DNA from 3 places in the Candidatus Limousia pullorum genome. Region 2 is predicted to be linked to each of the others. Evidence: predicted binding sites of a transcription regulator. Region 2 holds the regulator's gene; each other region holds the start of a gene.
What was found. Region 2 encodes Rex, which represses fermentation and respiration genes when NADH is low (regulators of the CRP and FNR family bind a similar motif). Its sites were predicted from a motif close to ATTGTTAANNNNTTAACAAT; they were not measured.
Positions count from the first base shown of each region.

Region 1: the regulator Rex is predicted to act here: its motif matches at 5,756-5,775, upstream of adhE (bifunctional acetaldehyde-CoA/alcohol dehydrogenase).
Region 3: the regulator Rex is predicted to act here: its motif matches at 7,098-7,117, upstream of CGICJO_RS08835 (phosphoenolpyruvate carboxykinase (GTP)).

Region 1 is NZ_CM171614.1:31,614-42,198, forward strand. It holds gene CGICJO_RS00150 (dTMP kinase) at 1-660, opposite strand, end outside; gene thyX (FAD-dependent thymidylate synthase) at 650-1,411, opposite strand; gene CGICJO_RS00160 ((2Fe-2S) ferredoxin domain-containing protein) at 1,974-2,213, opposite strand; gene CGICJO_RS00165 (phosphotransferase) at 2,229-2,978, opposite strand; gene adhE (bifunctional acetaldehyde-CoA/alcohol dehydrogenase) at 3,041-5,647, opposite strand; gene CGICJO_RS00175 (cold-shock protein) at 6,076-6,288, opposite strand; gene CGICJO_RS00180 (radical SAM protein) at 6,551-7,417, opposite strand; gene CGICJO_RS00185 (hypothetical protein) at 7,620-8,561, shown strand; gene CGICJO_RS00190 (ArsR/SmtB family transcription factor) at 8,749-9,084, shown strand; gene CGICJO_RS00195 (heavy metal translocating P-type ATPase) at 9,090-10,585, shown strand, end outside.
Region 2 is NZ_CM171614.1:1,443,561-1,454,145, forward strand. It holds gene CGICJO_RS06425 (hypothetical protein) at 72-347, shown strand; gene CGICJO_RS06430 (hypothetical protein) at 458-748, shown strand; gene CGICJO_RS06435 (DUF6054 family protein) at 804-1,130, opposite strand; gene CGICJO_RS06440 (RNA 2'-phosphotransferase) at 1,215-1,751, shown strand; gene CGICJO_RS06445 (redox-sensing transcriptional repressor Rex) at 1,803-2,447, opposite strand; gene CGICJO_RS06450 (NADP-dependent isocitrate dehydrogenase) at 2,465-3,676, opposite strand; gene CGICJO_RS06455 (aconitate hydratase) at 3,678-5,609, opposite strand; gene typA (translational GTPase TypA) at 5,932-7,752, shown strand; gene CGICJO_RS06465 (3'-5' exonuclease) at 7,823-8,758, shown strand; gene CGICJO_RS06470 (hypothetical protein) at 9,036-9,260, shown strand; gene CGICJO_RS06475 (sigma-70 family RNA polymerase sigma factor) at 9,245-9,541, shown strand; gene CGICJO_RS06480 (hypothetical protein) at 10,051-10,260, opposite strand; gene pgeF (peptidoglycan editing factor PgeF) at 10,411-10,585, shown strand, end outside.
Region 3 is NZ_CM171614.1:1,933,658-1,944,242, reverse strand. It holds gene CGICJO_RS08840 (Ig-like domain-containing protein) at 1-5,080, shown strand, start outside; gene CGICJO_RS08835 (phosphoenolpyruvate carboxykinase (GTP)) at 5,245-7,011, opposite strand; gene tsaD (tRNA (adenosine(37)-N6)-threonylcarbamoyltransferase complex transferase subunit TsaD) at 7,394-8,404, opposite strand; gene rimI (ribosomal protein S18-alanine N-acetyltransferase) at 8,440-8,886, opposite strand; gene CGICJO_RS08820 (arsenate reductase/protein-tyrosine-phosphatase family protein) at 8,890-9,339, opposite strand; gene polA (DNA polymerase I) at 9,407-10,585, opposite strand, start outside.

The sequences.
Region 1 (10,585 bases), 1.3 Mb from region 2:
CGAGTCTTTTATAATTTTCATTATATCTTCGTTTATTTCTGAAATTCCTCTGATTTCACCGTCTGCACAGCAGTTAACTATTCTCCAGTCAAGCTTTTCTGCTGAATACATAGCGGATTTTCTACAGTTTAAAAGATAATTCATATTCTTTTCGTGAATATCTTTTTTAGATTCGTCACCTTTATATCTTTCACTGAGAAGCTTCTGAGAAACCTCAGGCAGTACATCCAGATATATAACGGCGTCAGGAGCCGGAAGCTTCAGCTTTTTATATTCAAAATCCTCAAGCCAATAAAGATACTCGTCTTTTTCTTCGTCGGAAAGCTTTGAAAGCTGGTAAATCGCATTTGAAGTGGCATATCTGTCAGCAACAAACACCGTACCGTTTTCATAATCCTCTTTCCAAAATTTCAAAAAGCTTGCCGCACGGTCTACAGCGTAAAAGGATGACGCAGTATAGGCGTTTACATCAGTGGGTTTATCTCCGAACTCTCCCTTTAAATACATTTGAACAAGTACAGAGCTTGGCTGTTCATAGTCGGGAAAGGAAATTTTTCTGACATTTATTCCTGATTTTAAAAGATTATCATAAACCAACTGTGCCTGAGTAGCTTTTCCGCTTCCGTCCAAGCCCTCTATAACAATAAGCTTACCTGCCATATTTTTTTCTCACTTCCTGCATTTTTCCGCAGCTCATTTTGCCCTCCGGACATTTGCCGAAAAGACATGGCGGTCCGCAGTGTTTAAACAGCTCGGGAGCAACCTCAAGGCACTGCATAAGCATCTGCTCAGCAAGACTTCTTATCTCCCACTGAGCTCTGTTGCAGCATCTGTGGGCAAAGAAGTTTTTGAGACTGCGTGCATTAAATGTGCAAATCATCTTTGTGCAACAGGCGTTTGGAAGCACAAATCTAGCGTCCTCTATAGCCTTCTTTTCCGCCGCCTTAGCCGCAGCTTTTTCGTCCATACCGGAAGCAATAAACTCATCGTAAGCCTGCTTTTTAAGGATTTCTGTAAGCTTGTCGTATTGCTCTTGGTCTCTTTTCATTGCATCAAGAAAGATTTCCTTTGCCTCAGGATTTTTCTCTATCTCAGGAGGCAGAACATATTCAAACTGCTTTTCTGCCACATACCTCTGGCTCTGAACGCTGTAGGAAGCTATTCTGTGTCTTGTTATCTGTGCCAGCAAAGCACGGGAAACTCCCTCTATTCCAAAGGTAAAGGATGCGTGTTCTATAGGGCTTTCGTGTCCTATTTCAGAAAGCATGTCAACAAAAGATGAAACCTTTTCATCGGTCAGTCCCTCTCCGATGTCGGAAATCTTTGAGGGTGAGTAACAAAGTTTTGCCGCCATTGCTACCGTCTTTTGAGGGTCGGGAGTATATGCCAGCAATGTTACCTTTAATGCCATTTTTTAACCTCTTTTCTTAAATTTCGTCTGATTTTTCAGTCATACAAATACATATTAAATTTTAGCATATACGCCATTAAAAATCAAGACGACTGATATCCAAAAACAAATGGACACTATTATTAAGATTATATAACAAGCATTGAGTGACTCCATTCTTCAAGCCTCCTGCCAAAGTGACAGCAGTGCCTTGGTAATCCCATGTCTGCTAACATACAGGTTTTTCTTGAAAAATAAATTCATTGTGCATTGACGTTTTATATATTATTTTATATCAATGCTAAACGCATCATAACCAATCTCATTTATAAATCAAAACGTCTATCCCAACCTATAATAAAAGTTCATCTCCTTATGCTGCCCAATGTACGACAGATATAAAAAATAAAATCCAAATGAGAGCGAGCCATTCCAATTTACTTAACCAAAGGTCTCGCCCGACCTGAAACGACGTTTATTTCCAAAATAAACCCATGCAGGTCGGATATAAAAAAAATCGGATATAAAAAAGAAACGGCGGTGAGATTAGTCACCGCCGTCGAAATTTATTTTATACAGTTAATTAAAGTCTTGTGATAACTTCATTTTTGAAGAAATCTTCTACAGTATCAGGGGATACTGAAAAAATCTCGTCGTCAATTTTAACGCTGACACCGTTCTGGCAGTTTCCAAGGCAGAAAGCTCCTGCCAATTCAACTTTATCAACCAGGTCGTTGTCATTGATGAGACGCTTAAGACCTTCTACAACTGCTCTGGAACCCTTTACGTGGCATGAACTGCCAATACAAGCCGTAATTTTCACAATGTTTTCCTCCGATTATTCGTAATCGCAAACATTTACCCAGCTGAGAAGGAATTCTCTCTCCTTCTCATTACCCTTTACGGACTGAGAAGCTGCTACGATTGGAAGCCACTGCTGTACATACTGCTTAGCTGTATCGCTCTTCTTGCAGAAGAGATCAAGATACATATCGCCCTCGGCAAATTTGCCCTCGAGATAGAACAGGAGATATGTTCTGGCTGCGTCTGCGGAAGCGTTACCCTGAGTAGCATGTGACCAGTCAAGGATGTACATTGTTCCGTCGTCTTTTACAATAATGTTGCTTGGGTTGAAGTCACCGTGGCAAACCTTATTGTGCTTAGGCATGGACTCAAGACGTGTATGAAGTTCATATCTTGTTGTTGCATCAAAGTCTGTCTCGGAGATCTTTCTCTGCATCTTATCCTTAAGCTTGTTGAGCAAAGGACATCTCTTTGAATGCATTTCAAGCTGAAGGTCAACGAACATGTTCATGTATTCCTCGAGCTTATCAGGATTTTTCTCCATAAGAGTTGCAAGAGTTTTGCCCTCGATAAAGTCGGAAGTGATTGCCCACTTGCCGTCGATTTTGCTAACTTCCTGAACCTTAGGAATGTTAAGTCCTGTTTCCTCTACACGAGCCTGGTTAAGAGCCTCGTTGAGGATGTTTGCCTTAGAAAAGTTCTCGTCGAAAACTTTTATAGCTTTGTCTCCATCCTTATAGACAGTTTTGTTGGTGCGAACGCCAATAACTTTCTCGAATTCCATTATAAATCCTCCCTTAAATAAACTTTTTATAGGGCTTATTTTATCGGGCTTAAACCGATTGATTACTCGCCGTAATAAGCCTTAAGGTACATCTCCTTGATTTCGCTCATGAGCGGATATCTTGGGTTAGCACCTGTGCACTGATCATCAAATGCCTGCTCAACCATATTATCAAGAGTATCAAGGAAGTACTTCTCGTCAACGCCGTACTCCTTAATTGTCTTCTTAATACCAACCTTCTCCTTGAGTTCGTCGATTGCCTTGATAAGGTTATCAAGCTTCTCAGCATCGTTCTTACCCTTAATTCCGAGATAATCTGCAACCTCAGCATAACGAGCAAGTGTATGCGGATGATCGTACTGTGGGAATGTACCCATCTTTCTGGGAGTCTCGGCAGCATTGAATCTAAGAACGTGGTCGATCATCAATGCGTTTGCAATACCGTGTGGCAAGTGATGGAAAGCACCGAGCTTATGAGCCATGGAGTGGCAAACACCAAGGAATGCGTTAGCAAATGCCATACCAGCCATAGTAGCTGCGTTAGCCATCTTCTCTCTTGCAACAGGATCGTTTGGACCGTTGTCATAGCATCTTGGGAGATAATCAAAGATCATCTTCATAGATCTGAGAGCAAGACCGTCTGTGTAATCTGTAGCCATCATTGATGCATATGCCTCAAGGTCATGTGTCAATGCGTCGATACCGGAAGCAGATGTAAGTCCCTTAGGAGCATTCATCATAACGTCAGCATCGATAATAGCCATCTTTGGAAGAAGCTCGTAGTCAGCAAGCGGATACTTAACGCCTGTCTTCTCGTCTGTGATAACAGCGAAAGGTGTAACCTCGGAACCTGTACCAGCAGATGTTGGAACTGCGATGAAGTATGCCTTCTCACCCATCTTCGGGAATGTATATACTCTCTTACGGATATCCATGAATCTCATAGCCATATCCATAAAGTCAACTTCCGGATGCTCATACATTACCCACATGATCTTACCAGCATCCATTGCGGAACCGCCGCCCAATGCGATAATTACGTCAGGCTGGAATGCTGTCATAGCAGCAGCACCCTCTTTTGCACTTGCAAGTGATGGGTCTGGAGCTACGTTAAAGAATGTTGTATGTGTAATGCCCATTTCATCGAGCTTGTCTGTGATTGGTTTTGTATAACCGTTGTTGTAAAGGAATGAGTCTGTAACGATAAATGCCTTCTTCTTGCCCATTACTGCCTTGAGCTCGTCAAGTGCAACAGGGAGGCAGCCCTTCTTGATATAAACCTTCTCAGGTGCTCTGAACCAAAGCATATTTTCTCTCCTCTCGGCAACAGTCTTAATATTGATAAGATGCTTAACTCCAACGTTCTCTGAAACAGAGTTTCCGCCCCAAGAGCCGCAGCCCAATGTAAGGGATGGAGCAAGTTTGAAGTTGTAAAGATCGCCGATACCACCCTGTGAAGAAGGTGTGTTAACAAGGATACGGCAGGTCTTCATTCTTGCAGCAAACTTCTCGATCTTAGCAACCTCTGTTACCTTATCAAGGTATACAGAAGAAGTATGGCCGTAACCGCCGTCTGCAACAAGTCTTTCTGCCTTGTCAAGTGCTTCGTCAAAGTTAGCTGCCTTGTACATAGCAAGTACAGGAGAAAGCTTCTCGTGAGCAAACTCTTCGCTGAGGTCAACGCTTGTTACCTCACCGATAAGGATCTTTGTATCCTCAGGAACCTCAACGTTTGCCAAAGCTGCGATTGTGTGTGCCTTCTGGCCAACAATCTTAGCGTTAAGAGCGCCGTTGATGATGATTGTCTTTCTAACTTTTTCTGTCTCGTCTGCTGTGAGGAAATAGCAGCCTCTCTTAGCAAACTCTCTCTTAACCTGATCATAAATGCTATCCAAAACGATAACTGACTGCTCAGATGCGCAGATCATACCGTTATCAAATGTCTTGGAGTGAATGATTGAGTTAACAGCAAGAAGTATATCTGCTGTATCATCAATGATAGCAGGAGTGTTACCTGCACCAACGCCCAATGCCGGCTTACCTGAAGAATAAGCAGCCTTAACCATTCCAGGACCACCTGTTGCGAGGATGATGTCAGCCTCTTTCATTACCATGTTTGTAAGCTCGAGGGATGGAACATCGATCCAGCTGATGATGCCTTCCGGTGCACCTGCAGCAACTGCAGCCTCAAGAACAACCTTTGCAGCTTCGATTGTGCACTTCTTTGCTCTTGGGTGTGGGCTGATGATGATACCGTTTCTTGTTTTAAGAGAAATAAGTGTTTTAAAAATTGCTGTTGATGTTGGGTTAGTTGTAGGGATAACAGCAGCAACAACACCGATAGGCTCTGCAACTCTTCTGATGCCGAATGCCTTGTCTTCCTCTATAATACCGCAAGTCTTTGTGTTCTTGTATGCATTATAGATATACTCAGCAGCATAGTGGTTCTTGATAACCTTATCTTCTACAATTCCCATGCCTGTTTCTGCAACAGCCATCTTTGCAAGAGGAATTCTCTGCTGGTTAGCTGCAAGAGCAGCAGCCTTAAAGATCTCGTCTACCTGCTCCTGAGTGTAGGTAGCAAATTTCTTCTGGGCTTCTCTAACTCTGGCAAGAGCCTCTTCAAGTGTTTCAATGCTGTCAACCGTAAGATACTGATTATTAGCCATCAAATCGCCTTCCTTTTTATTAGTCATATGATGTTACCCGATTATATTTACACGGGAGTAGTCTTTGAGAAACTCATGAAAATCAGACACAATAAATCTCTCTTTAACCTTGTTAATATTTTAACAAAGTTACAAGTTGATTTAAAATGTAAAAAATGCATACCTCCATGTAAACACAAACATAAAGCCTAATAACAGATAACGTTCATACGCTGAACGTTGTAATAATTTTACATTTTATTTAGCTAAATGTCAATAGTTTTTATTGCTTTCATATTGAAATCATCGAAATTTTACGTTATTTTTTCAAAAGATGAAAATTCTACAAGAAACTATGAACTATTTTCCTGTTTTTTATTATGTTCATAAAAAATAAAAAAATCCGGCAAAGGCCGGATTTTTGTAGTCTGTTATTTTCAGATGAAAAATCAAACAGGACGAACGTGTGCTGCTCTGAGTCTGCCTGGATTTTTTGTATCTGATTCTGTTTCAAAAGTAACCTTCTGACCCTCTTTGAGTGTTTTGAAACCCTCAACCTCGATAGCTGAGAAATGTACGAATACATCGTCGCCGCCGTCGTCGTTAGAAATAAATCCGTAGCCCTTTGCTTCGTTGAACCACTTAACTGTTCCGTTGTTCATGAGTAGATCCTCCAATATGTAATAAAAATAATTATACTCTACTTTCCCTTCTGATAAAAAATCGCATACTCTTGTAAATCATGTGCCGCAAATGACTTACAAAAGCATGCGAGTTCAGTAAGCACTTTAGAATACAGGTGAATTATACCATGTTTTTCCTTGTATTGCAAGTTTTTTTAAAAATTTTTTAAAAATTTATCTCAAAATCAAAGCAACGGTCATTTCCGTTCACCAAATTAAACGAAAAATTAACAAGGTTTATCTAAATATCCCATTTAGGAACAAATTTTTTATCCGCCGATTTAAGCTCCTGAGCAAAACCATCTATTTCCAAATCATATAAAACATCCAAAACCTTGTTATACTCTCTCGGTGTTATCTTTCTGTTGAGCTTTTCAAAGTCTTCGGCTTTTCCCATAGGGATGTACTGTCCCATAAGGCTTACAAGCACATTATCGCCGAATTTTTCCTTGATAATTTCAAGAACCTTTATACTGCTTTTTGTATGGTTTGGAAGTATCAAATGTCTTACGATTACGCCGCTTGTTATCATGCCGTTTTCATCAAACTGTACTTTTCCCCTTTGACGAACCATTTCCCCTATGGCGTTTTCGGCTGTTTCAACATAATTGACGGCTTTTGAATATTTCTCTCCCAGCTCGTTAAATCCGTATTTAAAATCAGGAAGATAAACAGATACTATTCCCTCAAGCCTTTTAAGGGTTTCTACCTTTTCATAGCCTCCGCAGTTGTAAACTATGGGAATCTTAGGCATGTATATTTCAAAGCTTTTTATAATCTCATCTATAAAATGGGTTGCCGTCACAAGGTTTATATTGTGAACCCCTTTATCCTCAAGACTGCGGTAAATCTCCGAAAGCTCATAGGCGGTCACATATTTGCCCTGACCCATTGAAGAAATCTCGTAGTTCTGGCAAAATACGCATTTCATGGTGCAGCCGCTGAAAAACACTGTACCGCTGCCGTTTTTGCCGCTGATACAGGGCTCCTCCCAATAGTGAGGAGCCGCCAAAGCTATTTTCGGGGTAGTTCCCATTTTGCAGAATCCTTTTCCGCTGTATTCTTCCCTTTCGGCATTACAATTTCTCGGACATAAATTACATATCATAAAAATCACCAAGAGGATTATAGCATAAATACAATCAAATATAAACCGTATCGCAGTTTAATTTTTATATTGACATAAATTTTATACTACTGTATAATCAGACATATGGTATAGTGTGATATATTTTTATATTTTAACAACGCATTTATATGAATATATTATATTTTTATATCATCATTATTTTTAAAGGGGACATATAAAAATGAAAAGGGTATTGACATTATTTCTTGTGCTTGCAATGGCATTCTCTGCAACAGCTTGTTCGTTTTCTGATTTACAGAAAGAATTAGAAAATGCAATGAAGGAACCTGAGCAAGTATCAACCGACGGCGATTCTGAAGACAACACAAAAGACAATGCAGAAGAGCAGGAAACAGAAAAAGACAACAGCAATGCTTCATCTGATTTCTCAATAGATGAAACTGTTTTGCTGGATCAGGACAATGTTAAAATTACAGCTAAGAGCCTCGAATACGATTATTACGGCGATTTAATTCTCGATGTTCTTATTGAAAACAACACAGATCAAACTTTAAATTTCAGCATAGATCAATTTGCCATAAACGGATATATGACTGAATACGCTTTCTTGTACGCTACTGTTTCAGCAGGTAAAAAATCCAACGAAACAATAGATATTCCTAAAGATGAATTGGATTTCTTGGATATTAAAACCGCAGCAGATATGACTATGACATTTTCTGTCAGCACAGAAGAATACGATGAATATCTTAAATCAGCTCCGGTTCAGTTAAAGACTTCTGCCGCTGAAACCTATGATTATAAATACGATGACAACGGTGAAGCTATCTTTGACGGAAGCAACATAAAGATTGTTGCAAAGGGTCTTTTTGAAAACGCAAAATATGACACTCAGTCCATTTTACTTTACATTGAAAACAATAATGACTTTAACATCACAATGTCTACAGACGATGTTTCTGTAAACGGATTTATGATTGACCCATTCTTCTACTATGATATGCTTCCAAATTCTCACGCTTTGGCAACAGTTGATTTTGACAAAGAAGAACTTGCCAGCAACGACATTTCATCTATCAAGGATGTGACATTGTCATTCCACATAATCGACGATAACTGGGATACAGTCACCGAGTCTGGCGAAATAAACATTACATTCTAATCAAAAATAGTTTTTTCATTAAACTAAAACTCCGGTAAACATCATTTGCCGGAGTTTTATATTTTTGCAGTAAAAAAACAAAAATTTATTATTGACAAAAAGGGAAATCGGGTGTATTATCAAACTAACATATGAACAGTTATTCATATGTTCAAATATAATTCATTTACGAAAAGGAGGCTGTATTGTGGCTAACCATGAAGAACACAAAAACAAGGTTATGGAAACCATAAAAAATATGCCGGACACCGACACTCTTTTCGAGCTTGCGGATTTATTTAAAATATTCGGAGATACCACGAGAATCAGAATTATGTGCGTTTTATTCCAAGGCGAACAGTCCGTCTGCTGTATTTCCGAAATTTTAGGTCTTGAGCAGTCAACTATTTCCCACCAGCTTAGAATACTCAGACACAACAAGCTTGTTAAGGTGAGAAAGGACGGAAAGCAGAGCTTCTACAGCCTTGCAGACGACCATATACACAAAATATTCAGTTTAGGTCTTGAACACATTAAGGAGTGACAATTATGAGCGGAACAAACCACAATCATCATCACCACAGCTGCGGCTGCAAAGCATGTTCAGCATCACAGGGTTCGGTTTTTACAAGCCATGAGGAACCCTGCTGTTCTCACAGCCACGAACACGAAAGCGATTCGGAAGAAAAACATCATCACAGTCACAGCCATGACCACAGCCATGGAGAAGAAAAACAGAATTATAAATGGCTGATTTTATCTCTTCTGCTTTTTGCGGCAGGAATTGTTTCAAGTATTTTTAATGCCCCTATATATGTTTTGATACCGATTTACGCATTAAGTGCATTGGCGGCAGGACACGAAATTTTTCTTGAGGGCGTAAAAACAATAGTAAAATTAAAAATTGATGAAACAACACTTTTAACCATCGCTGTTATCGCCGCTTTCTGTATAGGTGAATACCCCGAAGCGGCTATTGTAACAATTCTTTTTGAAATAGGCGAGATACTTGAAGCCAAAGCTGTTGCACGTTCAAGAAAAAATATTGCCAAGCTTTCAAATATCAGACCTGACACGGCTGTTGTAATTAAAAACGGAAAGGAAACAACTGTAGCCGCAGAGGAAGTTCTCACTGGAACTGAAATAATTGTAAAGCCACACAACAGAATACCTCTTGACGGAATAATCACCGAGGGCTTTACAACACTGGATTCCTCTGCAATTACCGGAGAAAGCATACCTGTTTCCGGTGAAAAAGGAACTGAGGTTCTCAGCGGTATGTTAAACGGTGACGGCCTTATAAAGGTTAAAACCACAAAGGAGCTTTCACAAAGCACCGCTTCAAGAATTTTAAAGCTTGTTGAGGATGCGGAGAAATCAAAAAGCAATGAGGAAAAGTTCATAACACGCTTTGCCGCTGTCTACACACCTATTGTTCTTGTTGTTTCACTTTTGATAGCTGTTATCCCAATTATTTTAGGCGGCGAACCCTCCGTATGGATATACCGTTCTCTCACCTGTCTTGTGGCTTCCTGCCCATGTGCTATTGTTATTTCGGTTCCCTTGGCTTTCTATGCCGGAATAGGAAGAGCCACTAAGGAAGGCGTTTTAATCAAAGGCGGAAAATATGTTGAAGCTATTTCAAAAGCAGATTGCTTTGCTTTTGACAAAACAGGAACAATAACCACAGGCAAACTGTCTGTTTCAAAGGTTATCTCCCATGTACCGGAAATTACGGAGGATGATATTCTTGCTTTGTGCGCCGCATGTGAGGTCAACTCCTCTCACCCAATGGCAAAGGCTATTTTAGAGTCCGCAAAAAACAAAGGTCTTGTTCTGCCTGACCTGGAAAATTACAAGGAGAAACCGGGATTCGGCGTATACGCAGAAAAAGATGGAAATGTCCTCATCTGCGGAGGAAAACGTATACTTGGAAATCACAATACACCTGCCGATAAAAATTCAAAAGTTTTTCTCATTGAAAACGGAAAGCTGCTGGGTGAAATCAGTTTGTCCGATGAAATAAGAGAGGAAGCAAAATCCGT
Region 2 (10,585 bases):
ATGAAATTGCAGTAATAAAAAGGACATTTTCTAATTGCTGTTAAAAAAATAAGAGACAGGAGGGAAAAGCTATGGAGAATAAGGTGGCAAGTGCTTTTAAGATAGTTGCGGTACTTATATTTATTGTAGGTGTACTGTGGGCTATAGTAGGTTTAGCCAACCAAGATCCATTTTGGTATTATGTATTCTTTACCGCATTGTTTTCAGGTTTGTTAAACTATGGAATAGGCGAAGGATTGCAGCTTTTAACTGATATCAAAATGGAACTTATAAATAAGAATAAAGTTAAAAGTGATACGCCCAGTGAAAGTTTAGTTGATAGATTTGCAAAAGGCGGAAAGCTGTAAAAAAGGCAAAAAAATCCTCGGGAATTTCCCGGGGATTTTTTCTGTAAATAATATTGCTTTTTTTATAGAGATTGTTGTATAATAGATTTCAAATACAGAGGTGAGAGTTTATGAAGATAAATATTAAAAACATAAGATACATTTCAATTATTTTAATCTTGGCTTATGCCTATTTCTTTATTACATTCTTTATGCAATACGGCAACTTTTCCAAGCTTATTCCTACATTGATGTTTTTGGGCGTGACCCTTGTGTTTGGCGCACTGTTTTTATTTACGCATCTGCGTTATCGCTGTCCTCATTGCAACAAGCCTTTGAAATCTATGCTTTATCACAGACCTGATAGTTGCAGTCACTGTTCAAAGGAGATTGACTGGGAGAAAATCGACAAGGAGCTTTAATAAAAATAAAGTCACCGGTTGCGCCTTTTGGGTTTAGTCGGTGACTTTTTGTTTATCAGAGTATTTCACGGAGCTTATCAAGAAAAGCTTCTTCGCCAACGGTATTTAGCTTAAAAAACATAGCTTGGCTTCCGCCGGCGGTGATTGCCGAAAGATGTATAGGGCCGTTTCCGTTTTGAAAGAGAGTGACGGAAAGGCTTACACGGTTGCCTCCGAATGCGCTATAGCGTTCAAAAACCCTGACACTGCACCTTGCATCTCCGTCTACAAAATCACTTGTGTCCTCAAGGGAGGCTGAACTGCTTCCGGAAAGAATTTCTGCCTCAATTCTTCCGATAATTCTGTTAAAATCATCATAGAGCATTTTTTCAAGCTTTGCCATTACCGCTCATCTCCTTGGCTTTTTATTTTTAGTATATCATATAATATAACTGTGTCAATGTATTTTTTATAGGAAGTGATAAAAATGAATGATATAAAAATAGGAAAATATATATGCCTTATTTTAAGGCACAAGCCCGAAATAATCGGGATTGAACTGGATAAAAACGGCTGGGCAAATGTAGATGAGCTTATCAATGGATTAAAAAAGAAATACCCTGATTTCAACAGGGAAAAGCTTGAATACATAGTAAAAACGGACAACAAGCAGAGATATTCTTTAAGCGATGACAAGAGCAAAATAAGAGCAAGACAGGGACATTCAATCGATGTTGATGTGGAGCTTAAAGAGCTTACTCCGCCGGAGCTTCTGTATCACGGAACGGCGGAAAGATTTTTAGGGTCGATTATGAAAGAGGGACTTGTTCCTAAATCACGGCTTTATGTTCATCTTTCAAAGGACGTGGAAACCGCAGAGAAGGTTGGAAAACGCCACGGAAAGCCGGCTGTTTTGAAAATTGAAACAGGGAAAATGGCTGAGGATGGTTTTAAATTTTATCTGTCAGAAAATGGTGTATGGCTTACAAAAGCTGTGCCGCCAAAGTATTTAAGTTTAATATAGTAAAAATCCCCGCACTTGCAGTTATTGCAGGTGCGGGGTTATGTTTATAAATCAATTTTCTTTTTGGCTGTCGTTTATTCTGTAACAGAGAGTCATAAGACTGTCGCTCATGTGGACGTTTTCAACCACTGTGTCGGGATAAACCTTTGCTATGTCATAGTGGCTGAAATTCCAGAAATTGCGGATTCCCAGCTCGTAAAGCTTATCAATGACGTTTTCAACGCTGTTTTTTGGAATACAGAGGAAAACCGCATCGGTTTTGTTTTGACGGCAGTAATCATAAATTTCGTTGTCATTTCTGATTATTATGCCGCCCAGCTCTGTTCCGATTTTTTCAGGGTCACGGTCAAATATAGCTGTAAGCTGAAATCCTCTTTCGCTGAAATTTATATGGCGTGCCACGGCTTTGCCCAGATTTCCGGCGCCCAGCAACACCGCTTGATAGTTGTTGTTGAGCCCCAGAATATTCTCAATTTCATTTTTTAAATCTTCCACACAATATCCGTATCCCTGATGGCCGAAACCGCCGAAGCAGTTTAAATCCTGTCTTACCTGGGAAGCGGTCACATTCATTATTGACGCAAGATTTGTGGAGGAGATTTTTAAGACTCCCTCAGAGTGCAGTTCTGTCAAAAAGCGATAGTATCTTGGCAGACGCCTGATTACGGACATGGAAATCCCGTTGCTTTTTGCCATTTTACCACCTCTTTTGATTAAAGCATTGCTTTAAGTCTGCTGCCAACCTCTTCAAGGAACTCTCTTGTGTTTACTTTCTTCTTGTTCTCAAGAGTTGAAAGGAGATAGAGGTCGCCTGTCATTACGCCGTCCTCGATTGTGTCGATTGTAGCCTTTTCAAGCTTGTCTGCAAATGCTGAAAGCTCAGGAATGTTGTCAAGCTCGCCTCTTTTTCTCAATGCGCCTGACCATGCAAAGATGGTTGCAACTGAGTTTGTGGAGGTTTCCTCACCCTTGAGGTGCTTGTAATAGTGACGCTGTACTGTGCCGTGTGCAGCTTCGTACTCGTAAATTCCGTCAGGAGAAACAAGAACGCTTGTCATCATTGCAAGTGAGCCGAAAGCTGTTGCAATCATATCGCTCATAACGTCGCCGTCGTAGTTCTTGCATGCCCAGATGTAGCCGCCTTCGCTTCTGATAACTCTTGCAACTGCGTCGTCGATAAGGGTGTAGAAATATTCGATGCCTGCGGCTTCAAATTTCTCTTTGTATTCGTTGTCATAGATTTCCTGGAAAATATCCTTGAATCTGTGGTCGTATTTCTTGCTGATTGTATCCTTTGTTGCAAACCAGATATCCTGCTTCTGGTCAAGTGCAAAGTTGAAGCATGCTCTTGCGAAGGAACCAATGCTCTTGTCAAGGTTGTGGATACCCTGGATTATGCCGTTTGAATCCTTAAATTCATGGATGAGAGATTTTTCAACTGTGCCATCCGGCTTTGTAACGCAAAGCTCAGCCTTTGAACCCTGCTCAACAACCATTTCTGTGTTCTTGTAAACGTCGCCGTATGCATGTCTTGCAATGCAGATTGGCTTTTTCCATGTTGGAATGTATGGGGTGATACCCTTAACGAGAATAGGAGTTCTGAAAACTGTACCGTCCAGAATTGCTCTGATTGTGCCGTTAGGGGACTTCCACATCTCTTTCAGGTTGTATTCAGGCATTCTTGCAGCGTTTGGTGTGATTGTAGCGCACTTAACTGCAACGCCGTATTTCTTTGTAGCCTCTGCACTGTCAAAGGTTACTTTATCGTCTGTTTCGTTTCTGTGAACAAGACCCAAATCATAATACTCTGTTTTAAGGTCGATAAAAGGTGTCAAAAGTATGTCCTTTATCATTTGCCAGATAACTCTGGTCATTTCGTCGCCGTCCATCTCCACAAGGGGAGTGGTCATTCTGATTTTTTCCATGTTAGCTGTTCTCCTTTGTATAGTTTAAAAGTCCGCCTGCAAGGATGATATCTCTTGTTCTTCCTGTAAGCTCGCACTTAGCCATAATCTTTTCGCCTGTTGTAACATTTTCAACTACAACGTCGCCGCCCTCGAGGATGATTTTCTTAACATCCGGAAGTACAAGCTCGTCGCCGAGAGAAATCTTATCATAATCGCTTTCGTTTACGAATGTGAGCGGCAAAATACCTGCGTTGATAAGGTTACTTCTGTGAATTCTTGCAAAGCTCTTAACTAAAACTGCTTTAACGCCAAGATAGAGAGGAGCCAAAGCCGCATGCTCTCTGGAAGAACCCTGACCATAGTTTGCTCCGCCTACGATTACGCTGCTTCCAAGCATCTTTGCTCTTTCAGGGAAGTCCTTATCACATACTGTGAAGCAGTAGTTAGAGATAGCAGGGATATTTGAACGAAGCGGGAGAATCTTAGCACCTGCCGGCATAATGTGGTCGGTTGTGATGTTGTCGCCAACCTTCAATGCGCAGCTTGCCTTGATTGTGTCTTCCATTGGCTTTGTTGTTGGGAAAGGCTTGATGTTTGGACCTCTCAAAACCTCAACCTTGTCCATATCCTCTTCTGAAGCAGGAGGAGTAACCATGTTGTCGTTGATGAGGAACTTCTCAGGAAGCTCGATTTTAACTTCTTCACCCAAAGTAGTTGGGTCTGTGAATACGCCTGTAATTGCGGAAGCCGCTGCTGTCTCAGGGGAAACAAGGTAAATCTGTCCGTCGGCTGTACCGCTTCTGCCCTCAAAGTTTCTGTTGAAGGTTCTAAGGGAGATACCCTTGCTGTTAGGTGACTGTCCCATACCGATACATGGACCGCAGGCACATTCCAAAATTCTTGCGCCGGCTGCGATAAGGTCGCCCAAAGCGCCGTTTAATGCCAGCATATTGTAAACCTGCTTGCTTCCCGGAGCGATTGCAAGGGAAACGTCAGGATGAACTGTCTTGCCTTTGAGGATTGCAGCTACACGCATAAGGTCGAGATAGCTGGAGTTTGTGCAGGAGCCTATGCAAACCTGGTCGATTTTGCCGCCTGCAAGCTCTTCGATTGTCTTTACATTGTCAGGACTATGCGGACATGCTGCCATTGGCTTGAGTGCGCTGAGGTCGATGTCGATAACCTCGTCGTATACTGCGTCCGGATCTGAGGAAAGCTCTGTGTAATCATCTTCTCTGCCCTGAGCCTTCAAAAATTCTCTTGTGATTTCATCTGATGGGAAGATGGAGGTTGTAGCTCCAAGCTCTGCGCCCATGTTTGTGATTGTAGCTCTTTCAGGAACTGTGAGAGTTTTTACGCCCTCGCCGCCGTACTCGATGATTTTGCCTACGCCGCCCTTAACGGACATAATTCTCAAAACCTCAAGGATAACGTCCTTAGCGGAAACCCATGGTCTGAGCTTGCCTGTGAGGTTTACTCTTACCATTTTAGGCATTGTTATATAATATGCGCCGCCGCCCATTGCAACAGCTACGTCAAGTCCGCCTGCGCCCATTGCAAGCATTCCGATACCGCCGCCTGTAGGTGTATGGCTGTCGGAACCGATAAGTGTCTTGCCCGGTTTGCCGAATCTTTCAAGGTGAACCTGATGGCAGATACCGTTTCCCGGACGTGAGAAGTAGATGCCGTGCTTTTTGCAGACAGTCTGGATAAAGCGGTGATCGTCTGCGTTTTCAAATCCTGTCTGGAGAGTGTTGTGGTCGATATATGCAACGCTCTTTTCTGTTTTTACTCTGGGAACTCCCATTGCCTCGAACTCAAGATAAGCCATTGTGCCTGTTGCGTCCTGAGTAAGAGTCTGGTCAATTCTAAGACCGATATCCGTTCCGGTTACCATTTCGCCGGAAAGGAGATGGTTTTTGATAATTTTCTGCGCTATAGTGTAGCCCATTATTATAACCTCCCGATTTTGTGCAAATTAGTTAATTACGTTGCTTATTATACTATATATGGGTAAAAAAGTAAAGTTTTTCACCGAAAAGACAGATTAAAACATTTGTAAAATATAAAATACCCTTTATTGCCGTATTTTTTTCTTTGTATCGGAAAATCAATTAAACTAAACAATAATTTTGTCTTTAAAAGAGTAAAATTTAACAATAATACAGAATTGAGTTTCCCTATTGTTAAACTATTTGTTTTTTAATGAGCCTTATGCTATAATTACAGATTGTGAGATACAGTAATTTATGCTTATAAGAGGGAATGATTTGATGAGCAAAATGGAGAATATTAGAGATATAGCAATTATCGCTCACGTTGACCACGGTAAGACAACTTTGGTTGACCAGCTTTTGAAACAGAGCGGTATTTTCAGACAAAACGAGAATGTTGCGGAACGTGTTATGGACAGCAACGACCTTGAACGTGAAAGAGGAATTACAATTCTCTCCAAAAACACAGCCGTTATGTACAACGGCGTAAAAATAAATATAGTTGACACTCCCGGACATGCTGATTTCGGCGGTGAGGTTGAGCGTATTCTTATGATGGTTGACGGCGTTTTACTTTTGGTTGACGCTTTTGAGGGCTGTATGCCTCAGACCCGTTTCGTGCTTAAAAAGGCTTTGGGTCTCGGCAAAAAGCCTTTGGTTGTTGTAAACAAAATCGACCGTCCCGGCGCACGTCCTGCCGAGGTTGTGGACGAGGTTCTTGACCTGTTTATCGAACTGGGCGCAGATGAGGACCAGCTTGAATTTCCTGTGGTTTACGCTTCAGGAAGAGACGGCTTTGCTTCTCTTGACCCTGATGTTCCGGGTACAGATATGAAACCTCTTTTTGAAGAGATAATAAAAGAAATTCCTGCTCCTGAGGGCGACCCGGAAGCAGGCTTGCAGCTTCTTTTCTCAAACATCGACTACGATGATTATGTGGGAAGAATAGGCATCGGAAGAGTTGAAAGAGGTACTGTAAAGACAGGTCAGACAGTGACACTTTGCAGCAGCTCAAGCGATGTTACCAAAAATGTAAAAATTACTAAGCTTTATCAGTTTGAGGGTCTTAAAAGAGTTGAGTGCGAAAGTGCAACTGTTGGCGACCTGGTTTGCGTAAGCGGTATTGCAGACCTGAATATCGGTGAAACAGTTTGCTCCATGGACTGTGTAGAGCCTTTGCCTTTTGTAAAGATTGACGAGCCTACAGTTTCTATGAACTTTATGGTAAACAACAGCCCATTTGCAGGTCGTGAAGGAAAGTTTGTAACTTCAAGAAATATCAGAGACAGACTTTTCAAAGAGGTTGAAACAAACGTTGCTATGCGTGTTGAGGAGACAGACAGCGCAGATACCTTTAAGGTTTCCGGAAGAGGCGAGCTTCATCTTTCAATCCTTATTGAGCAGATGAGAAGACAGAACTACGAGTTCCAGGTTTCCCGTCCTCAGGTTATCACAAAGATGATAGACGGCGTTATGTGCGAGCCTATCGAATATCTTATGATTGAAGTTCCGGACAGCTATGTTGGTGCAGTTATGGAAAAGCTCGGCTCAAGAAAGGCTGAACTTATCAACATGGGCACACGTGAAAGCGGTATAACACATATTGAATTCAGAATCCCTGCAAGAGGCCTTATGGGATATCGCCCTGAGTTTTTGACAGATACAAACGGTAACGGTATTATGAACCACGTATTCGATGGTTACGAGCCGTTTAAGGGCGAGATTATAACACGTCACCAGGGATCTTTGATTGCCCATGAAACAGGCGAGACAGTTGCTTACGGTCTTTTCCAGGCTCAGGACAGAGGCAGACTTTTTGTAGGCCCGGGCGTTCCTGTTTACGAGGGAATGATTGTCGGTGCAAGCCCAAAATCAGAGGATATAACTGTTAACGTATGTAAGAAAAAGCATATTACAAATACAAGAGCTTCAGGTTCCGACGACGCTTTGAAGCTGACACCTCCTACAATACTTTCACTTGAGCAGTGTCTTGAGTTTATTGCAGACGACGAGCTTGTTGAGGTTACTCCAAAGAGCATCCGTATGCGCAAGAAAATTCTCTCCAAGGAACTGAGAATGAAGAAAGCATTTAAGAAGTAATTTGTTTTGAATTTGGTTCTGTAAATTTTGTCTTATCAAGAAAATTAACCGAAAGTGCTGAGAAGAAAGAATGAGTGAGAATAATTACGTTAAAGATTTTATAGTTATTTTGGACCTTGAATGGAACAGCGGTTTTTGCAGAACGCTTAAAAGAAATTTTAATGAGATTATCGAAATCGGAGCGGTGAAGCTGGACAGCAATCTTGAAACAGTTGACACCTTTTCTGAAATTGTTATGCAGAAATTTAATATGAAGTTTAACCCTTGGGTTCAGGAGCTTACACACATTTCTCAGTGGGAATTAAACAGCGCAAAAGAGAATTTTAAGACAGTTTATAAAAAATTCGGCGCTTTTCTGGGAGATGCGGTTCTTATGACCTGGGGAAGCACAGATTTGTCGGTGCTGTCTGAAAACTGCCGTGTGCATTTCGGTACCGCAAAACCGCTCTTTGTTAAAAAGTACTGCAACTTGCAGACTTACTGCGCTAAGGCTTTGAATATGTACGACGCATCAAAACAGATGGGTTTAAGCGCCGCCTGTGAGCATATGGGTATTGAGATACCGGAAATTCCTCTCCACAGAGCAGTGAACGATGCGGAAGTCAGCGCAATGTGCTTGAAAGCTGTGTACAACCGTGATGTTTTGGATTCTCAGACTGCGGTTACTGACGACGAGTTTTTCAGAAGAATGAGCTTCAAGCCCAAGTATCTGAGGGATTTGGATAATCCGTTGGTGGATAAATCCCTTATTGAAATGGACTGCCCTGTTTGCGGAAAAAAGATGACACGTACTTCTGATTTGAAATTCCACAACAGAGGTTTTCGTGCCGATTTTTCCTGCGACTCATGCGGAGAAAAGAGAACAGCTATGTTTGTTTATAAGCTCTGCTTTGACGGGGTTAAGTTTAAAAAGAAGTTTTTAAAGCCTGCTCCGGTCAATGAGGAAGAACCTCAGACAGAACGTAAAATGAAGCTGGCAGCTACTAAACTTTATCAGGAATCATAATATTTTATTTACAAAATCCTCTCCGGAATCTTCGGGGAGGATTTTTTTGTCAAGAGTTTTTGGGAATTTTTTCTACATATTTCTACATTTTTCGCAGTACTGTACCTTTTTTGGTACAGTGAATGTTAAATATCTTTCACATGGAACAACCGTTCGATGAAAATATTGTAAAATTCTTCCTTACCTGCTAAAATTTTATTAGAGTTTTGAACGCCCCGCAAAACTCGTTTGGAAGTTATATAAAAAATATTTCTTTTATGTGAAAGGGATGGTTGTGGTGGATTATATTAAGTGGTCTGAAGAATATATGGAAAATGCGGAAATCATAAAAAGTAATATCGACAAGATACAGGAAAGAATTAAAAATGCGCCCCCAGAGAAAAAAAGTACTTTTTATGAGCTTTTGGGAAAATACAGAACCATATATTACGAAAGTCTTAAAACAGCGGAATTTTTGAGAAACAGAAGTGTGGAGAGTGGAACAAGATGCCGAATAATGTAATTCATATTAAGGACGACAACGCCGACGCAGTGTTTTTTGATTATTACTGCGCAAATTCAGGCGGAGTTTCCTGCGGAAAGGACAAAATGAAAAAAATCCTGCAAAAAGCAATGAGGGAAGAGCTCACAGAAAAACAAAGAGTGTGCATGACAAGATATTATCTTGAAAGCAAAACCATTAGGGTAATCGCAACGGAGATGAGCTTGAGTCCTTCAACTGTTTGCAGACACATTCAAAACGCAAGAAAAAAAATCCGCCACATTGCGGATTACTATATCTGATTGAACTTTAAAATATGAAGAAAGGGAAGTGTTTTTTTCAACGCTTCCCTTTCGTTTAATGTTATTTTTTATGAAAATAAAAAAGCTAAATAAGAGCGAATCATTCCAAAGACCAAACAAAACGCCTCGCCCAACCTGTACAGAAGTTAATTTATATATCAAACCTCGGCAGGTAGGAAATAAAAAATAAAAAAGCTAAATGAAAGCGAACCATTCCAAAGACTAAACAAAACGCCTCGCCCAACCTGTACAGAAGTTAATTTATATATCAAACCTTGGCAGATCGGAAATAAAAAATAAAAAAGCTAAATGAAAGCGAACCATTCCAAAGACTAAACAAAACGTCTCGTCCGACCTGTGTAGAAGTTGATTTTTATATCCAACCTCGGCAGATAGGAAATAAAAAAGTCGGATGAGAGCGAGCAATTCCAAAGACTGAACAAAACGTCTCGCCCGGCGTAAAACGAAAGTTAATTTTTCGCAGTACCTATCCAAGCCGGAGCTAAAAATTATAGCATGAAGTCTTCGGGGGTGAAGGTTTGGGAGAGGGTGGGTTCTCCTTTTGGCTTGCGCATGGTTGGGTTGTATTTAAACTTTCTGCACTTTCCGTTTTTGATTGTTTTTCCTGCGGAACAAAGAAACTCCTTTCCGTTGCTTACGGAATTTTGGCAGTATTCGCAGTTTACCTCTATTGAAGCTCCGAAAAGCGGTGTTTTCATGTTTACACGTCCTTTGCTTTATTGTTTTGGCAGAAAAATATAGTTTTTGTTTATAATTAAATTATATCATCGATTATTTTTTCTTGCAAGTGATAATCTTATATAGTAAAATAAACTAATCAAACAAATCACTTAAAGGGAGTTGTTTTAATGTTCAGTATAAATTCAAAGACCATGACACTTAAAGAAAATAAAGGTGTTTGCTTTCTCAAATATAATGAGCTTGAAAAAATTGATTTTATAAATCACGCCTTTTCTACAAGAATAGGCGGAGTTTCTGAAAATGAATTTACATCCATGAACCTTTCATTTGGCAGAGGCGACC
Region 3 (10,585 bases), 490 kb from region 2:
AAATATTGAAACTGAGTATCAGAACGGCACAGGTACAGCTCATGTTATTACTGACATAGTAAACGACACTGCTGATACTGCAACAGTATCCGTTCGTTCCACAGTTGTAGATATGGACGGCAACGCAGTAAACGAACCGGCTACAACAGAAGCCATGGAAATAGCTGCCGGAAAAACCTCTTCTTTCACTCAGGACCTCACCGTTTCATCACCAAAGCTTTGGTCAGTTGACTCTCCAAACCTTTATCAGGTTAAAACAGAAGTTCTTGTAGGAGAAGATGTTGTCGATACATATTTCAGCCGTTTCGGTTTCAGATGGATAAAATTCACTACTGACAACGGCTTCTATCTCAACGGAGAGTGGATTAAACTCAACGGTGTCTGCATGCACCATGACCAGGGCGCTTTGGGCGCAGTTGCAAACTATACTGCAATTGAACGTCAAATGCAGATAATGAAGGATATGGGTGTAAATGCAATCCGTGTAACCCACAATCCGGCAGATGACAAGCTTTTGGAAATCTGCGATAAGATGGGACTTATGGTAATCGAAGAAGCTTTCGACACATGGACAGGAAAGAAAACTTACGATTACGGCCGTTTCTTTAATCAGAAAGCTACACACCCTGACGCAGGAGCAAATATGACTTGGGCAGAATTTGACCTCAAGCAGATGATAAAGAGAGGAAGAAACTTCCCTTCAATCATTATGTGGTCACTTGGTAACGAAATCGGAAACACTACTTCCCAGTCCGGCTTGACAACTGCTCAAAATCTCCAGAAATGGGCTAAAGAGATGGACGACACCAGATATACAACTATCGGTGAGGACAAACTCAGAAGCAACATGAGTGACACAAGCAACAATCTCCAGCAGGGTTCATACATCCAGCAGGTATTTGATACCATTGATACAATGGGTCTTAACTACAGTGAGCACAGATATGATGCTTTCCACGAGGCATATCCTAACTACCTAATTTACGGTTCTGAAGTTGCATCAGCTACAAGCAGCCGTGGAGAGTACGCTCATCCTGATGTAATTCAGAAAGGTGACTCCGGTTCTCACCCTGAATACCAGCAGTCCTCCTATGATAACGACTGTGTTCCTTGGGGCAGAACAGCTCACGAAAGCCTTGTTTATCATCAGGACAGAAAATTCGTTGCCGGTGAATTCGTATGGACAGGTTTTGACTACATAGGCGAGCCTACTCCTTGGAACCAGAGTACAACAACACCTCCTAAGAGCTCTTATTTTGGTATTGTTGATACAGCTGGTTTTGCAAAAGACTCATATTATCTCTATCAGAGCCAGTGGACTTCTGTAGAGGATAATCCAATGGTTCATATTCTTCCTCACTGGAATTGGGAGGATGAAGCAAAACGTGCAAAGGTAACAGGCTCTGACGGAAAAATTCCTGTAAGAGTTTATACAAATGCAAGATCCGTTGAACTTTACTTCAAGGAAGCAGGAAGCACAGAGGAAGGTTACGGCACATTGGTTGGCGAGAAGCAGTCATTTGTAGCTGTTACACCTCATAAGGACGATCCTGACGCTATAGACAATAAGGATTACGAGTATCAGCGCACAGCTGACGGTGACCTCTGGCTTGAGTGGAGAATGGACTACAAGCCCGGCACACTTACAGCTGTAGCTTACGACAAAAACGGCGAACAGGTTGCTGTTGAAACAATAACAACTGCCTCTTCCCCAGCTTCTGTAAAACTTACAGCAGAAGATAAGGTTATTGCTGCTGACGGCACAGAGCTTTCTTACATTCAGGTTGACGTTGTTGACGAAAACGGAAACTTCGTTCCTACAGCCGACAACAACATTACATTCACAATCAGCGGCAACGGTAAAATCGTTGGTGTTGACAACGGAAACGCAGCAAGCCACGAGCGTTACAAGGATACAAACGGAACATGGCAGAGACAGGCTTTCAACGGCAAGGCTCTTGTTATCGTTCAGTCCACAAAGGATGCAGGTTCATTCACAATCAACGCAACTTCTTCAGGTCTTAACGGCGATTCCACAACTGTATACACAACAGCTGAGGGCGTTAAACCTACAGATATCCTCGGTTACAACGTAAAGAACATTACAGCTATCGTTGGTGAAGAGATTGTTCTTCCTTCACAGGTTGAGGCTGTTTATGCTGACGGCGTAACAACAAAGATGATGGATGTTACTTGGGATGAAATTCCTGAAATTTCTGAAACAGGCATCACAGTTGTAAAGGGTACAGTTACAGAAACAGGCGCTGAAATTACAATTGAAATTACAGCTATAGGCGCTATTGGCATTTTGAACAGCACAATTGCAACAGCTGTAGGCGTAATTCCGGAAATGCCAAAAACTGTACAGGTTATTTTCTCAGACGGAAGCACAAAGTCTGCAAATGTAACATGGGATAAGGAAATCACATCAGAAGACGTAGCTCAGACAGGTACTGTTGAAATAAACGGTAAAGTTGCGGGCTATGACGGACTTACTGCAAAACTTACATTGAGAGTAAGTGACCAGTTTGTATTTGATACAAATGTTGCAAGAGGCGTTAATGTAGAATATTCCTATCAGCAGGGTACTGACCTTGCAAGCAAGACTGTTGACGGAAGCTATGACCTTAGCAGCAGATGGACAACATGGACAAGCAGCGGCTTCGGCAACAGCAACCCAAGTCATTACCTCATTTTCAACTTTAACGAAAGCAAGTACATCGGTGCAGCAGGTGTATATTTCTACACAGACAGTGCTACTAAGCTCCCAAGCGAAGCTATAATCTACTATAAAGATGCAAACGGAGATTGGACTCCTGTAGAAAATCAGTCTATCGGTAAACTGGCTGATTTTAAAGCTTCAGCAATCAACAGATTTGAATTTACACCTGTTAATACAACAGCATTGAAACTTGAACTTTATCCACAGAAGAGCGGAAACAATAACTATCCTGTTGGTGTTATTGAGTTTGAAGCATATGCAGCGGGAACTCAGGTTGACGTTGGAACAACTGCAAAGCTCACTTCCCTTTCTGTAAACGGTCAGGCTCTTGAGGGCTTCAATCCTGATACATATTCTTACACAATTCCGGTTGCTTATCCTTATGATATTCCGGAAATAACAGCAGAAGCCGGAGAGAATGCAAATGTATTTGTCGTACCTGCAATGTCTATTGACAGAAATACAGTTGTAAAAGTAGTTTCTGAGGACGGAAAAACAGAAAACAATTACACAATCACATTCGAGAAAGAACCTATCAAGCTTACAGGACTTACTCTTACTGTAGACCCAACAACAGCTCCTGAAAATGCAACTCTTAAATATGAAATTAAGGCTGTATATGAGGATGGTTCACAGGCTGACGGAAACACAGTAAACGCTACAATCAATCAGGTATCTGCTGAAGGCGGCGAGATTTCTATAAACAATGCAGACAAAGAAATCTATGCAGTCAAGAAGGGTACAGTTACATTAGAAGCACAGTGTGAGTATCAGGGCAGCACATTCAAATCAGAACCTGTTACTATTACAATTACTGACAGCGAAATTGAAGTAGTTGTTGAATCTTACGAACCTGTAAACGTAACAACAAAGCTTAACCAGGCTCCTGTTCTTCCTGAGTATGTTGTTGCAAACGTAAAAGACAGCTTCCCAAGAAATGTAAAGGTTACATGGGATGAAATTGACCCGTCACTCTACGCTGATTACGGCACATTTAAGGTTTTAGGTACAGTAGAAGGACAGACACTCCGTCCTGAAGCTGTTGTAACTGTAAAAGACATCACAACCTTTGATACATTGACACTTGCTACACAGAAAGGTGTAGTTCCTGCATTGCCTGCTACTGTAAATGCTTACTACAGCGACGGAACAAGCGTTAAGGCAAATGTTACTTGGAACTCCTATACATCTGAAGACTTCAGCGTTGAGGACAATACAATTGTAACAGTTGAAGGTAAAGCAACAGTAAACGAGTCTGAATATACTGTTACAGCAAAGGTAAGAGTTACTGAAACAGACCTTACTCAGAGTGCTAACTACTATCAGACAAGAAACGGTTACGAACTCCCATTCGCAGTTGCTTCATTTACAAACGATGAAGCCGGTTCAACTGACAGAGTTGAAAAACTCAACGACGGAAGTATTTCCTTCGCTACATCAGATAATGAAGGCAAGAACATCTGGTGTAACTGGCAGAGAACTGCAAGAAGCGGTGACTGGGTAGGCGTTATCATGGCTCATGAAGGCGATGTTAAAGAAAACTATGTTGATACAATGAAGGTAGGCTTCTTTACAGAAGGCGACAGCGGAGCAACTCAGCTTCCAGAGTCTTACAAGATTGAGTACTACACAGGTCCTCTTGATTTCGAACTTCCAAGCAAATCTGCTAACGGAGTTAACAACCCAAGAGGTCACATTGCAAACATTGCTGACCATCCATTCAACGACGACGCTAACTGGACAGAAGTAACTTACGTAGGCGGAAAACCAGAAGCTAAGTCAGGCGAAATGACAACAATCACCTTTGAACCTGTTGAAACCTGCATTGTAAGAGTAAACATGAAGTGCAGAACAAATAAGTCAATCGGTGTTACTGAAATCGAGCTTTACGGTAAGGAAGTTGTAGAGAAGTCTACATATGAAATTACCAACGTAAAAGTTGGCGGAGCTGACTTTGCAGAGTTTGACCCATCAGTTACAGAATACAATATTTCTGTATCAGGAAAGGCTCCTGAGGTTACATTCGAGGTTACAAACAACGCTTCCGTAACAGTTGTTCCTGCAACTTCTGTTCCAGGAAAGACAGTTGTAAAGGTAGTAGCTGAGGACGGTTCAGTTGCATCTGAGAAGACATATACCTTCAACTTCACTTCCGACGGCGGTCAGGAATATGAAATCGGAGATGTAAACTGCGACCACAGAATTGATATCAACGACGCTACAATGATTCAGAACTATGTTTCAAGAAGATATGAGCAGACAGCAGGCTTCCATAAAGAGTATGCTGATGTAAGCAAAGACGGTAAAATCACCGTCATTGACGCAACACTTATTCAGATTAAACTTATTAAAGGCTGATAATCGTTTTAAGTTGTTTGTTAACTAATTAAAATGACCCTTCCAACTGAACAATTAAATTCGGTTGGAAGGGTTTTATTTTCTGTATTTAAATTTTCATATTACAAAAGGCGCATGGTATAAACCATACGCCTTTGTTTATTATAAAGTAATCTTAAACTAAATTACTTTGAAAGTCTTTCTTTCAAGCTGTTAAGCTGATCCTTGAGCTCTGCTGGGAGCTTGTCGCCAAACTTCTTGTAGAATTCCTCGATACCCTCAGCCTCTTTGAGCCACTTTGCGTTGTCAACATAGAGGATGTCTTCGAGAGTTTTCTTGTCCATATCAAGACCATCAAGGTTGATGTCGTCTGCATGTGGAACATAACCGATTGCAGTTTCAACTGCATCTGCCTTGCCCTCGCAACGGTCGATAATCCACTCGAGTACACGGAAGTTATCGCCGAATCCTGGCCAGAGGAAGTTGCCCTCGTCGTCAAGACGGAACCAGTTTACATTGAAGATCTTTGGAGCCTTATCGCCGAGGATTTCGCCCATCTCGATCCAGTGCTTGAAGTAGTCGCCCATGTGATAACCGCAGAATGGGAGCATAGCCATTGGGTCACGACGAACAACACCTACTGCACCTGTTGCAGCTGCTGTTGTCTCGGAAGCCATGATTGAACCTACAAATACACCGTTATTCCAGTCTCTTGACTGATATACGAGTGGAGTTGTCTGAGCACGTCTGCCGCCGAAGATGATAGCAGAAATCGGAACGCCTGCTGTTGAGTCAAACTCTGGGCTGATGCATGGGCAGTTCTTTGCAGGTGCTGTGAAACGGCTGTTTGGATGTGCGCCCTTCTCTGTAGCGGTCTTGCCGTTCCATGGCTCGCCCTTCCAGTTTACAGCGTTCTCTGGTGGATTCTTGTCAAGACCTTCCCACCAAACTGTGTTGTCATCAAGGTTATGAACAACGTTTGTAAAGATTGTGCCCTTCTGAGTTGAAGCAAGAGCATTTGGGTTTGACTTTTTGTTTGTACCAGGAGCAACGCCGAAGAAGCCGTTTTCTGGGTTAATTGCATAAAGTCTGCCGTCTGGGCCTTTTCTCATCCATGCGATATCGTCGCCTACTGTCCATACCTTGTAGCCTCTTGAAGTATAGCCCTCTGGTGGAATAAGCATAGCCAGGTTGGTCTTACCGCAAGCTGATGGGAATGCAGCGGATACATACTTAACTTCGCCCTGTGGGTTCTCAATTCCGAGGATGAGCATGTGCTCTGCCATCCACTGATTGTTCTTACCGAGGTAAGAAGCAATTCTCAAAGCGAAGCACTTCTTGCCGAGGAGAACGTTTCCGCCGTAACCTGAGTTAACGCTGATGATGTAGTTGTCCTCTGGGAAGTGGCAGATATATCTCTTCTCTGCGTCGATGTCGCAGCGTGAGTGAAGTCCCTTAACCCAGTCTTCGCTGTCGCCGAGAACGTCGAGAACAGCCTGACCAACACGGGTCATGATAGCCATGTTGAGTACAACATAGATAGAATCTGTTACCTCGATACCGATCTGTGCGAGAGGTGAACCGATTGGGCCCATTGAATAAGGGATAATGTACATTGTTCTGCCCTTATAGCTGCCTCTTGCGATATCAAAGAGCATCTTGTATGCTTCCTGAGGGTCTTTCCAGTTGTTTGTAGGACCTGCATCCTCTTCTTTTCTTGAGCAGATGAATGTTCTGTCCTCAACACGAGCTACGTCGTTCACAGCAGTTCTGTGAAGGTAGCAGCCTGGAAGTTTCTCCTGGTTAAGCTTAATAAGCTCGCCTGTTGAACAAGCCTGTGCACGGAGTGACTCGAGCTGCTCTTCGCTGCCGTCAATCCATACTACCTCATCAGGTGTCAAGAGGGCTTTCATTTCATCAAGCCAAGCCAAAACTGATTTGTTGTTTGTCATTGTTTTGTTTCCCCTTTCGAGAGTTTACCTTTAAATGGTAAAAAGTATATATAAATTTTGTTTTTATACCTTAAACATTATATCACATTGTCAAATCTTTATCAATCAATATAATGGTCGAATTATGCTGACTTTACTTCCGTTTTTTTAGTAGCAATAGATAAAAATCATTAAAAATATGTGAACTCAGCCTTATCACAAAAGATAAAATGCACGTTTTAATTTTAAATCCTGCATTTTTAAGGGTTGAACCTTTGTAAATATTTCCTTTTCATATCATCTTTACAAATGGTTATTTTTGATAATAGAAAAGAAATATTAGTTACAATTATCAGTATCTACCGAAACATTAACCCTATTAACGTGTGTATTAAACAAAATATTATCTGTAATCTATAGGAAGTGTAGCCACTGCGTTAAGACTTAGATTTGCAATATTTTTATCTAAATATTCATAATATCCCTGAGAGCCAACCATTGCCCCGTTATCTCCGCAGAGCTTTTTGTCCGGCATATAAAGAGCAAAACCGTTTTTTTCGCAGTCTTCTTCCAGCCTTCTTCTGAGCAATGAGTTTGCAGAAACTCCTCCTGCTGTCACCAATGTTTTAACATTCAAGTCTTTTGCCGCTTTAATAAAGTTTGTAGCAAGACAGTCAACAACTGCATATCTGAAAGATGCTGACAAGTCCTCTACAGGAAGTGTCTCCCCTTTTTGTGAAGCATTGTGTATTAAGTTTATTATGGCTGTTTTAAGTCCGGAAAAACTGAAATCATAGAGACAACCGTCTACTGTCGGCCTTGGAAGCTTGTAAGCTAAAGGATTTCCCTTTTCTGCTACTCTATCCATTGCAATTCCGCCCGGATATGGCATTCCCATTGTTCTCGCCGCCTTGTCGAAAGCCTCTCCTGCGGCGTCGTCACGGGTTCTGCCTATTATTTTCATCTTTGTATAGTCCTCAACCATAACAATGTGGCTGTGTCCACCTGAAACAACCAGACAAAGAAATGGCGGCTTCAAATCCTGATGGGATATGTAGTTTGAAGCTATATGGGATCTCAAATGATGTACCGGAACAAGTGGTTTGCCGGTTGCGAAAGATAGTCCTTTTGCAAAGTTTACGCCTACAAGCAGTGCGCCTATAAGTCCCGGAGCATGTGTCACCGCAATGGCTTCTATATCATCCATTGTCACACCGGCTTGATTTAGCGCCTCTGCTGTAACCCCCTCAATAGCTTCAACGTGACGTCTTGAGGCTATTTCAGGCACAACTCCACCGTAAAGTCTGTGTTCTTCTACCTGTGTTGCCACTACCGAGGACAACACATTTCTGCCATCCTCAACAACTGCAACCGCTGTTTCATCGCAGGATGACTCTATTGCAAGTATTTTCATATTACACTTCCTCTCATTTTGCGCCTTAGTATTTGTTAAAAATTTAACATCATAAGCAAGGCGTCTTCCGTCGGCTTTGAATAATAATTTTTTCTTGTACCCACTTTTTCAAAACCATATTTTTCATACAAAGCAATAGCCGGCGCATTTGAAGCTCTTACTTCCAAATTTATAAATGCAATATTTCTATTCTTAGCTTCATCTATAAAAGAGTCCATAAGCTTTTTGGCTATTCCTTTGTTTCGATATTTTTCTTTGACAGCTATAGAGGTCAAAATTCCCTCGTCTAAAACCGTTTCAAGACAGATATGACCCACTATTTCGCCGCTTTCCAAATCCTTTGCCACAAAAAAACAGTTGTTTTCATTTTTAAAAGTGTCCGTTATATTTTTAAGTGACCAAGGAGTTGAAAAAATTTCTTTTTCAATATCTGCAATTTCCTGTAAATTACAGGCTTTTGCCTTTTCAATAACTATATTCATATATCAAAGCTTTTCCAAAAGGTCTGTGAGAACGGAAACTATCTCGTCACGGCAGGCTCTGTAAAAATTTAGATCACTGCCGAACGGGTCTGTTATTCCACCCTTTTCCCTTGACATTACAAAAATTTTATTCTGAGGAACTCCCATACTCATCAGGATATCTGCGTGGTACATTGAAACCACACAGAACAGGTCTACTTCTTTTAAATCTACACCGTATATACCCTGTGATTTATGTCTGCTTATATCCACACCGATTTCCTTACAGGCTTCAATAGCATATTTTGAAGCACCGTATCCGGAGGAAGCGGCAGTTCCTGCACTGCTGCATTTTATGTCATAGCCTTTTTCTGCACAGAGCTTTTTAAAAATCCCCTCAGCCATTGCACTGCGGCAGCTGTTGCCGGTGCAGATAAAAACTACATTCTTAATATTTGTCTTTCTTTCTGCCATATTTACCATCACCTTTTTACTTTTGGCAGTTTTATGCTTTCTTAAAAAATTCAGTATTTGCAAGTTATCAGCCCTTTGCATCATACCAGGTTTTGCCAATAGCCGCATCGGCTATAAGGGGCACGGAAAGACTTACTGCGTTTTCCATCTCTTCTTTCAAAATTGCGCTGACCTTTTCCTTTTCTTCTTCAGGAGCTTCGACAATCAATTCGTCGTGAACCTGCAAAATAAGCTTTGCTTTCAGTCCCTCATCCTGAAGTCGATTGTCAACCCTTATCATGGCAATTTTGATTATATCCGCCGCTGTTCCCTGTATAGGCATATTTCTGGCAACCCTTTCACCGAAAGCTCTTGTTATATGGTTGCCTGTTTTAAGCTCAGGAAGATATCTGCGTCTGCCGAAAACTGTTTCAACATAGCCGTCCTCTTTCGCCTTTTCGGTTACATCATGCATATATTTATCAACGCCGCTGTAATGGCTGAGATATGCTTTAATATAGTTAGAAGCTTCTTTTGTAGTAACACCTATATCCTTTGAAAGTGAAAAAGCACCTATTCCGTAAACTATTCCGAAGTTTACCGCTTTGGCTCTGCTTCTCATTATTGGAGTTACAAAATCTCTGGGCATATTGAAAACCTGTGAGGCTGTAGCTGTATGAATATCCTCGTTGTCCTTAAACGCCTGCATCATGTTTTCATCTTTTGAAATATCTGCAAGAACTCTCAGTTCAATCTGGGAATAGTCGGCATCCACAAGGACACAGCCCTCTTTGGCACAGAAAAATCTTCTTAATTCCCTACCTATCTCAGTTCTAACAGGAATATTCTGGAGGTTTGGTTCTGTTGAACTTATTCTTCCTGTTCTGGTTTCGGTCTGATTAAAGTTTGTGTGTATTCTTCCGTCATCGCCGATAACCTTTAAAAGTCCGTCGCAGTAGGTTGATTTAAGCTTTGCCAGTGTTCTGTATTTTAAAATCATATCTATTACAGGGTGGTATTTTCTCAAATCCTCCAAAACGTCGGCGTTGGTGCTGTAGCCGCTCTTTGTTTTTTTCTTTGCGGGAAGTCCCAGCTTTTCAAAGAGTGCAACGCCCAGCTGTTTTGGTGAGTTTATATTAAACTCATATCCAACCTCTTCGTAAATCTGATTTTGAATTGAAAGCACTTCTTCATTTATAACTCTGCCGTAATTCTCTATTCCTTCTTTGTCCACGGCAAAGCCCACGTTTTCCATCTTTGCCAAAAC